Regions from separate parts of the Labrenzia sp. R5_0 genome, predicted to be linked through region 1. Evidence: predicted binding sites of a transcription regulator. Region 1 holds the regulator's gene; each other region holds the start of a gene.
The links. Region 1 encodes LexA, which represses DNA repair genes until DNA is damaged. Its sites were predicted from a motif close to TGTTCNNNNTGTGTTCNG; they were not measured.

Region 1 (3,046 bases):
AAATCTCCCTGGCAGAGCAAACTCCCTTGCTGGAGACGCTGGGCCGCTTCGCCACGCACCAAGGACTGAGCTCCGCCGTTCTCGATCTTTCCGGGCTGATGCTCGAAGCGTTCGACTTTGTGATGCCTGCCTGTGCAATCGATGACCGACATGCAGCCTGGTACAGCGACACGCACTCCTCGAAAGGCGCAACGCTTGAGTCCGCAGTTGCCATTCTCGGGATACGAGATGGTGAATGGTTCGCTCATGTACACGCTTATTGGCATGAGGAAGAAGTCGAGCACCTTGGCCACTTACTGCCGCATACGCTGAAGGTTGCGCATCAGGGGGCCATCAAAGGGTACGGCCTGCAAGGCGCAGCGTTCGTGGCATCGCTGGATCCGGAAACCGAATTCACGCTGTTTCGTGTGCAACAGGATGACGAACAGTCACGGACAACCGACTACAATGCGCTTATCACCACACTCGCTCCGTTTGCCGACCTGACGGACAGCATCCAAGAACTCGCAAAAGAGCTGAAAGCACCCTCCTACGAAGTCTATGGACTGGGCAGTCTGGCCGGAGCAGCGTTCCGCGACGCCCAGCCGATGACAGGTCTGATCTCCGAGATACTCCTGACTGAAAACGCTGGCGCGAAACCGGAGCAAGAGCTTTGCGTCCCAATCCGCGCCGTTGATCTCGAAGGTGGACTGCATCGGGGCATTCTCACCGCTGGTGGCGCGCCGACTTTGATCACCTGTGAACTGCTGATCCTGACCGGATCGAAGGACGACCTGAATCCAATATCGGAGACGGATTGAATACGGCAACTTGTTCGAAGCCAAGAACAGTAAGAGAACATTTACCCTTGCAGAACACAATGAGAACAGGTACCATGTTCTTGATTTGTACCAGATGTTTTCTCGGTCAGGGGACGCCTACATGCTGACGCGCAAGCAGTACGAACTGCTCATGTTCATTCACGAAAGACTGAAAGAAACCGGTGTGCCGCCGTCTTTCGACGAAATGAAGGACGCGCTCGACCTGCGCTCCAAGTCCGGCATTCACCGCCTGATCACCGCGCTTGAAGAACGTGGCTTCATCCGGCGCCTGCCGAACCGGGCCAGAGCCATGGAAGTTGTTCGTCTTCCGGACTCCATCGCACCCGGCCTGGGCGCTCCACGGCCAAGAGGCAGCTTCTCACCTGAAGTCATTGAAGGCTCACTCGGCAAACCGGAGCCGGAAAAAGCTGCACCAGTGCCGGTGTCCAGTGTTACGGAAATCCCCGTCATGGGCCGCATCGCCGCCGGCGTGCCCATCGAGGCAATTCAAACACACAGCCACTCCATCACAGTGCCGCAGGACCTGCTTGGTCGCGGGGAACACTACGCGCTGGAGGTTCGTGGTGATTCCATGATTGAGGCCGGCATTCTGGACGGTGATACCGTTCTTATCCGCCGGACCGACAGTGCCGACAGTGGCGACATCGTTGTTGCACTCGTGGACGATGAAGAAGCCACCTTGAAACGGCTGCGCAAGAAAGGCGCTTCCATCGCTCTTGAAGCAGCCAACCCGGCATATGAAACCAGGATCTTCGGTCCCGGCCGCGTTCGTGTTCAGGGCCGCCTCGTTGCCCTGTTTCGTCAGTATTGACCAGTCACTCCTCTGCGCGCGCTTCGGCCACCGAGGCGCGCTCGGCTAGACGCAGGCTGTCTCTCGTTACCGTACCCTGATGATGCCAGGGGCGCGGTGGGTCCGGGATGGCAAACTTCAGTTTCCCGATTTTCAGATTTTCGTTTGGCGGATGGCCCGGTGCACTGGCACCGCTCGTAGCATTTGCGGCCTCGCTGAAATCACCGGGCGATAGCCAGATGGAGACGGCGCCACGTTCGGTGCGCGTACCGTGATCCAGAACGAGGGCTGCACCGCAGCTCTCCGGAGCGACAAGATCGGTCACGACCAAATCGGCATATCGGCAATCCAGCTGAAACGCTTCAAATGTCTTTGGCTGCGCGATTGCAAGAAACGATTGCCTGCCATCCAACCGTTCTGCGTCCTCAGAATTGACGTACGCCCTGATGACACAACCGTCGTCATCGCAATTTCTTTGAGGCGATTTTATCTTGCGCGACAAGATCGCATCATTCCTCACTCCTTCCGACTGCAGCCAGAGATCACTTGCAAACGATCTCCCCCTAGCTGCGTAACGCAAAGTTCCCGTTTCATCGCGGGCAGCTATTCGAGAGCCGCTTGCAGCAATCTGGATATCCGGAGGCCGGCTGGTGAGAACAATCAATATTCCTGCGACGAGAGGCACTCCTGCGAGCACACGCTTTCTGCCAGGCACCAACAATCCGGCAAATAATGCTGATAGCAACAGCAATGCAGCAGCCCCGTCGAGCCTTCCGGAAGTTCCGCTGCCGGCATCAAGGGCCGCAGTAAAGGAGGCAACCTTCAACAGAAGTGAAACTCCGAAAGACATGACAGCCAGAGGGAGAACTGCAAGGCCGAAGGGCATCAGAACGAATGCAAGTACTCCCATCGGCATCACAACAAGTGAAAACACCGGCATTCCCAGCAAGTTGCCGACTAAGCCATAGGGCGCGATGCGGCTGAAGTGATGAGCTCCTATAATGCCGGTCGCCAGCCCTGCGACCAATGCGGTGACGAACAACCCTGCAACCCACTTGCCGAGGTAAAGACAAGTCGCCATGCCCCATCCGGACACTCTTTCACCAGATGACAGGGAATGATCTCGCTGCCGCCACAGGTCATATACGGCGACCAGGCAGATCACGGCAGCGAAGGACATCTGGAAGCCGGGAAAAAACAACCGCTCAGGAGCAATCAGCAAGAGCACAAGGCCAGCCAACGCTACGCTTCGCAGGGTCAGGCCGCGTCGCCCCACCAGAATTCCGACAAAGACAATCGCAATCATCAGGAACGATCGTTGCGTCGCAACCGCACCACCGGACAGAAGCAGATAAATAACTGCAGCACCAAGAGCTGAAAGCGCGGCCCATTTGTGCACCGGCCACCTGAGCGTCAGGATCGGCACCAAGGAAAA
Region 2 (3,046 bases), on a different contig from region 1:
CGGAAAGCTGCCGGGAAACAGGCGATTTCCGGAATGAAGGCTGCCCTCATGCGCAGGACAACCGCTCCAACGGGATCTGACCTCTTCCAATTTCGCTCCGTTGCGGGTCCCGAAAAGCAAAAGGCCCCCTTCCGGAGTGCGGAAGGAGGCCCTTGGAAGACCGGACAAACGTCCGGAGCTCTTGCAGACGGAGACCGGAAGCTGAGGATCAGTCCTCTGCTTCGTCTTCCGCTCCGCCGTCCGGATCGATGATCGCATCGGCGATCAGGCCGGCGTTCTGGCGGATCGCCAGTTCGATTTCATCGGCAATTTCCGGATTGTCCTTCAGAAACTGCTTTGCGTTTTCCCGGCCCTGGCCAAGACGCTGGCTATTGTAGGAGAACCAGGCACCCGACTTTTCAACGATGTTGCCCTTGACGCCAAGGTCGATGAGTTCGCCGGTCTTGGACACGCCTTCACCATAGACGATGTCGAATTCCACCTGACGGAAAGGAGGCGCAAGCTTGTTCTTGACGACTTTCACGCGGGTCTGGTTGCCGACGACTTCGTCCCGGTCCTTGATCGCACCGATACGGCGGATATCCAGACGGACGGACGCGTAGAATTTCAGCGCGTTGCCACCTGTCGTGGTTTCCGGAGAGCCGAACATCACGCCGATCTTCATGCGGATCTGGTTGATGAAGATCACCATGCACTTCGACTTGGAAATCGACGCGGTCAGCTTGCGAAGAGCCTGGCTCATCAGACGGGCCTGCATGCCCGGCAGACTGTCGCCCATCTCGCCTTCGAGTTCGGCCTTCGGCGTCAGCGCGGCGACCGAGTCGATGACCAGAACATCAATGGCGCCGGAGCGCACCAGTGTGTCGGCAATTTCAAGTGCCTGTTCACCAGCGTCCGGCTGGGAGATCAGCAGATTGTCGATATCGACGCCAAGCTTGCGTGCATAGATCGGATCCAGCGCGTGCTCCGCATCGACAAAGGCGCAGATACCACCGGTCTTCTGGGCTTCGGCAACCGCATGCAGGGCAAGCGTGGTTTTACCTGAAGACTCAGGCCCGTAGATCTCGACGATACGGCCGCGCGGCAGACCGCCGATCCCGAGCGCGATATCAAGTCCGAGTGACCCGGTCGAGACGGCTTGCACCTCAACCACCTGGCCCTGCCCCATCTTCATGATGGAACCTTTGCCGAAGGCGCGTTCGATTTGGCTGAGCGCTGCGTCCAGCGCTTTTGTCTTATCCATCTGGCTGCTTTCTACGAGACGAAGTGTACTTTGCGACATGGCTTACGCTCCTTATTCCACGATGGACGCGCCGTTTCAATGAGAGCCTTTGTACACATTTTGTTCTCATTTGACAAGCCGGCAAAACCGATTGGTATTAAAATGAAAATGGCTGTTTGTTTCCAATATGTTCTCACTTATCGATTTTAGAACTTACCTTGCGTAATCTATTGATCGGAACATCCCGTGATTCCGCGATCGTGCAGAATCACCGGCGCTTGCCTGCCGCCAGTTGCCGCCCCGGCCTTAATCTGCTAGCCCGCCTCTTCAACGGTTGCCAGTACCGGCGCATCGAACGCTTCTGTTTTGATCCCGGCTTTTCATGAGACAGTCCAGAACGTGACTTCAGCCATCTCCTCCCCCGTCATCGCAATCGGTGCGATCCATTACGATACGATCGCCCATGCCAGCGAGCCGATCCGCCCCGAGACCTCGACCCCATCGAGGCTGAACGCAAAGCCTGGCGGCGTTGCCACGAACATTGCACGTGCGCTGGTTCGGCTCGGGGTTGGAACACGCCTTGTGGGAGCGGTTGGAGAAGACGGCGCTGCAGACATGCTTTCCCGCCAGCTCAGCCAGGAAGGGCTCGAGCTGCATGTGAAGGCCCGGAAAGGTTTCGCAACGGGCCAGTACCTCGCACTGCATAATCCGGCAGGTGATCTTGCAGCCGCCTGCGTTGACGACCGTGTTCTGTCCGAAGCCCCCGAGGATCTCTTCGACGGTATCGTTGCGGATCTTGCAGCAAACGCGACGGACGATACGATCTGGTTTCTGGATGCCAACCTGCCCGCTGCAATGCTGGTCCGGCTGACGGGTCGTGCCTTGCCCGGGCGTCTTGTTGCCAATGCCGTTTCGGATGCCAAGGCAGTCCGGCTGCGTGGGGTTCTCGGCAAACTGGATTGCCTGATGTTGAACCGCGGCGAAGCGGTCACGCTTACCGGGCTTTCCCGCGGCACGTCTTCCGAAGACCTGGCGGCGGCCTTGTCGCAGACCGGTCTCAAGAGTTTTGTCCTGACCAGTGCAGCATCTGATGTGCTGGTGCTCGAAAGCGAGAAACTTCACCGGTTCGCACCGCTTCAAACAGATATCGTCGATGTCACCGGAGCAGGCGATGCATTAAGCGCCGGAACGGTCGCGGCGCTCGCCAGAGGCTATGGCCTGACGCAAGCAGTCCCTTTTGGCCTTGCAGCTGCGGCCCTGACCTTGCGCAGCACTGGCGCTCTCGCGGAAGAGCTCTCCTGGGATGCTCTCGCCAACTTTTGACCATATGGACAAATTCCAATCTTGGCGCTGCTCCGCCTTGCGCCTATAAGACCCGCAGAATTGACCCGGCCCGAGCTGCCGGACGAAAACAGAAAGGCACACGCCGTGACCACTCCGACAACGCCCTCCGCCATCAAGGATCTGATCGTTTACAGCGATGAAGTGCGCGAGGCACTTGCGAACGGCAAGCCGGTCGTTGCGCTGGAATCGACCATCATCACACATGGCATGCCTTTTCCGAAGAACGTTGAGACCGCCCGTGAGGTGGAAGCCGATATTCGCGCGGAAGGCGCCGTTCCGGCCACCATCGCGCTGATGGACGGCAAGATCATGGTGGGCCTTTCCGATGAGGATCTCGACCGCCTGGCACAGGCCAAGGACGTGATGAAGTGTTCACGTGCCGACCTGACCTTCGCACTTGCCACCGGACGCTACGGCGCGACAACCGTCGCCGCCACGATGATGGCAGCGCATGCGGCGGGCCTGAAGGTCTTTGCCACG
Region 3 (3,046 bases), on a different contig from region 1:
CGCCATAGCCGCCATAGCTGGACGAAGCTTCGGCAATCTCGACATGGTCCGGCGGCAGCTCGTCCAGAAACCGTGAGGGAACGGTGGACTGCCAGAGGCCGTGAATGCGCCGGTTGGACGCAAAATAGAGCTTTGCGCGTTTCTTCGCCCGGGTGATGCCGACATAGGCCAGCCGGCGCTCTTCCTCCAGACCGGCGCGACCGGATTCATCCAGCGCGCGCTGGTGGGGAAACAACCCCTCTTCCCAGCCGGGCAAGAAAACCGTGTCGAATTCCAGCCCCTTGGCCGAGTGCAGCGTCATGATGGATACGGCGTCGGTCGCATCCGCGCTGTCCCGGTCCATGACGAGGGAAATGTGCTCCAGGAAACCGGCCATGGATTCAAATTCGTCCATCGACCGGATCAGTTCCTTCAGGTTGTCGAGCCGTCCGGGCGCTTCCGCCGAGCGGTCCTGCCGCCACATCTCGGTGTAGCCGCTCTCATCGAGGATGATTTCCGCCAGTTCGGTGTGTTTCAGCTGGTCGAGCTGGCGCCGCCAGCGCTCGAAGTTGTCGAGCACGGACTTCAGCGCGTTGCGTGGCTTTGGCTTGAGTTCTTCGGTATCGATAAGCTGGCTTGCCGCCTGCATCAGTGGAATACGCTCTGCCCGGGCAACGCCATGGACCAGTTTCAGCGTCGCATCGCCAAGACCGCGCTTCGGCGTGTTGACAATACGCTCAAACGCCAGATCGTCCGCGGGCTGCGCGACACAGCGGAAATACGCCATGGCATCGCGGATTTCCATGCGCTCATAAAAGCGCGGACCGCCGATGACCCTGTAATTAAGTCCCAGCGTGACAAACCGGTCTTCGAACTCGCGCATCTGGAACGATGCCCGCACCAGAACCGCCATTTCATTGAGCGAATGACCTCGCGACTGAAGCGTCTCGATCTCGTCGCCGATGGTGCGCGCTTCTTCTTCGCTGTCCCAGACGGAGGCCACCGACACCAGGTCGTGGTCGGGTTCCTCGAAATCCGTGAACAGCGTCTTGCCGAGACGGCCTTCGTTAAAGGCAATCAGGTGGGATGCGGCAGCCAGGATATGGCTGGTTGAGCGGTAATTGCGCTCCAGGCGAATGACGGTGGCGCCCTTGAAGTCATGTTCGAAGCGCAGGATGTTATCGACTTCCGCGCCGCGCCAGCCGTAGATCGACTGGTCATCATCACCGACACAGCAGACATTCGGGTTGCCCTGGGCCAGCAGCCGCAGCCACAGGTACTGCGCGATGTTGGTGTCCTGATATTCGTCCACCAGCATATAGCGGAAGCGGCGCTGATATTCCTTGAGGACATCCGGCTGGGTCTTGAACAGCGTGATGACATGCAAAAGCAGGTCACCGAAATCGGCCGCGTTCAGGATCGACAGGCGCTCCTGATATTCCTCGTAAAGCTTTCGGCCCTTGCCGTTGGCAAACGCCCGCGCCTCGCCTTCCGGGATATCCTTTGGCCCAAGAGCCCGGTTTTTCCAACCATCCAGCATCCCGGCAAAGGCCTTGGCCGTCCAGCGCTTGTCGTCCAGCCCTTCGGCCTGGATGATCTGCTTGATAAGGCGGATCTGGTCGTCGGTATCGAGGATCGAGAAGGACGATTTCAAGCCGACAAGTTCGGCATGCTTGCGCAGGATCTTCACACAGATGGAGTGGAACGTGCCGAGCCACGCCATGCCTTCCACATTGCCGCCGACAAAACCGGCAATGCGTTCCTTCATCTCGCGCGATGCCTTGTTGGTGAACGTGACAGCCAGAATTTCGGACGGCCGCGCCAAGCCGGTTGCCAGAATATGGGCGATGCGTGTTGTCAGCACGCGGGTCTTGCCCGTACCGGCACCAGCCAGCACCAGAACCGGCCCTTCGGTCGTTTCCACCGCCAGCCGCTGCTCCGGGTTCAGCCCCGTCAGATAGTCCGGTGCCCGCCGTGCCGCCATCGCCCTGGCCGCGATCCCACCTTGCGGCCGCGCGGGAGCAGGCGCGGACTCCGCCCGCGTGCCGATAGGCTGGAATGGATCGTCAAAGGAATCGTCGTACCCGTCCGGGTCGGTCATGGTTTACTGGTCCGGTTTCAAGCGCTTGTTTTGAGAACAATATAGCAACATACCGGCGCTGGCGAGGCAGGAATGACCGATTTGGTGGGGACAAGAAGCGGGCTTTTCTTATTTGAACCGGCAACTGCGTGAGGCCGCCTCCTTTGACAAAGCCGCGACAGATTTCAGGAACCCCAGAGGTTTGCGGTTCCAGCGAGCACAGGGGTTACTGGATCCCGGTCTTGCCGCTGCGCGTCAAACCGGGATGACAAGAAGCAAAGCCATGCCCTGAAGCCTCCCTCTTGTCATCCCCGCGCAGGCGGGGATCCAGTAAACTAGGGAGCCTGTTGCTTGACCAAGCGGCGGGAGAACTGGCAATGCCCAGAAAACGATCGAAGCGACGCAAAAGTGTCAAACCAGTTTAGCAAACAGGTCGTCCCAGTTTGGATTCCGTTCGTCGATCAAATGGATCTTCCAGGCACGCTTCCAGCGTTTGAGCTGTTTTTCCCGCTTGATCGCCCACTCGATTTCCTCGTGAACTTCGTAATACACCAAGCGATGCACGCCATATTTCGCGGTAAACTGGCTTCCGAGGCCTTCACGGTGCTGCGAAACCCTGCCCAACAGGTCATTCGTCACCCCGGCATAGAGCGTGCCGCCCAGTCCGCTTGCAAGAATGTAGACATAATATTGCTGATCGAGGTGCAACGTGGAGCCTTCGTTGAAATTCTTCCCGGATAAACGTTAGTCCTGCTGATATGACGCAGCCGATACCGGTTTCGGGAAACCCGGAGGTTTGCGGTTACAGCGAGCACAGGAGTTACTGGATCCCGGTCTTGCCGCTGCGCGTCAAACCGGGATGACAATGGATGGCGGGGTAATGTGAAATGAAAACAGAGCCCACCTCCCCATTTTGTCATCCCCGCGCAGGCGGGGATCCAGTAAACGCAGGCACCGGTGGAACAAAATGCCTCTGCCTCGGGCCTT

Region 2: a site for LexA is predicted at 1,400-1,417, ahead of recA (recombinase RecA). Genes of this name have one in related genera too.
Region 3: a site for LexA is predicted at 2,113-2,130, ahead of J7447_RS11815 (UvrD-helicase domain-containing protein). Genes of this name have one in related genera too.

What each region holds. Positions count from the first base shown of each region.
Region 1 covers NZ_JAGHRK010000007.1:126,387-129,432, reverse strand. The annotation lists gene J7447_RS27190 (hypothetical protein) at 1-800, shown strand, start outside; gene lexA (transcriptional repressor LexA) at 922-1,632, shown strand; gene J7447_RS27180 (ComEC/Rec2 family competence protein) at 1,637-3,046, opposite strand, start outside.
Region 2 covers NZ_JAGHRK010000002.1:322,133-325,178, forward strand. The annotation lists gene recA (recombinase RecA) at 209-1,282, opposite strand; gene J7447_RS10335 (PfkB family carbohydrate kinase) at 1,622-2,545, shown strand; gene J7447_RS10340 (pseudouridine-5'-phosphate glycosidase) at 2,651-3,046, shown strand, end outside.
Region 3 covers NZ_JAGHRK010000002.1:636,245-639,290, forward strand. The annotation lists gene J7447_RS11815 (UvrD-helicase domain-containing protein) at 1-2,080, opposite strand, end outside; gene J7447_RS11820 (GIY-YIG nuclease family protein) at 2,471-2,767, opposite strand.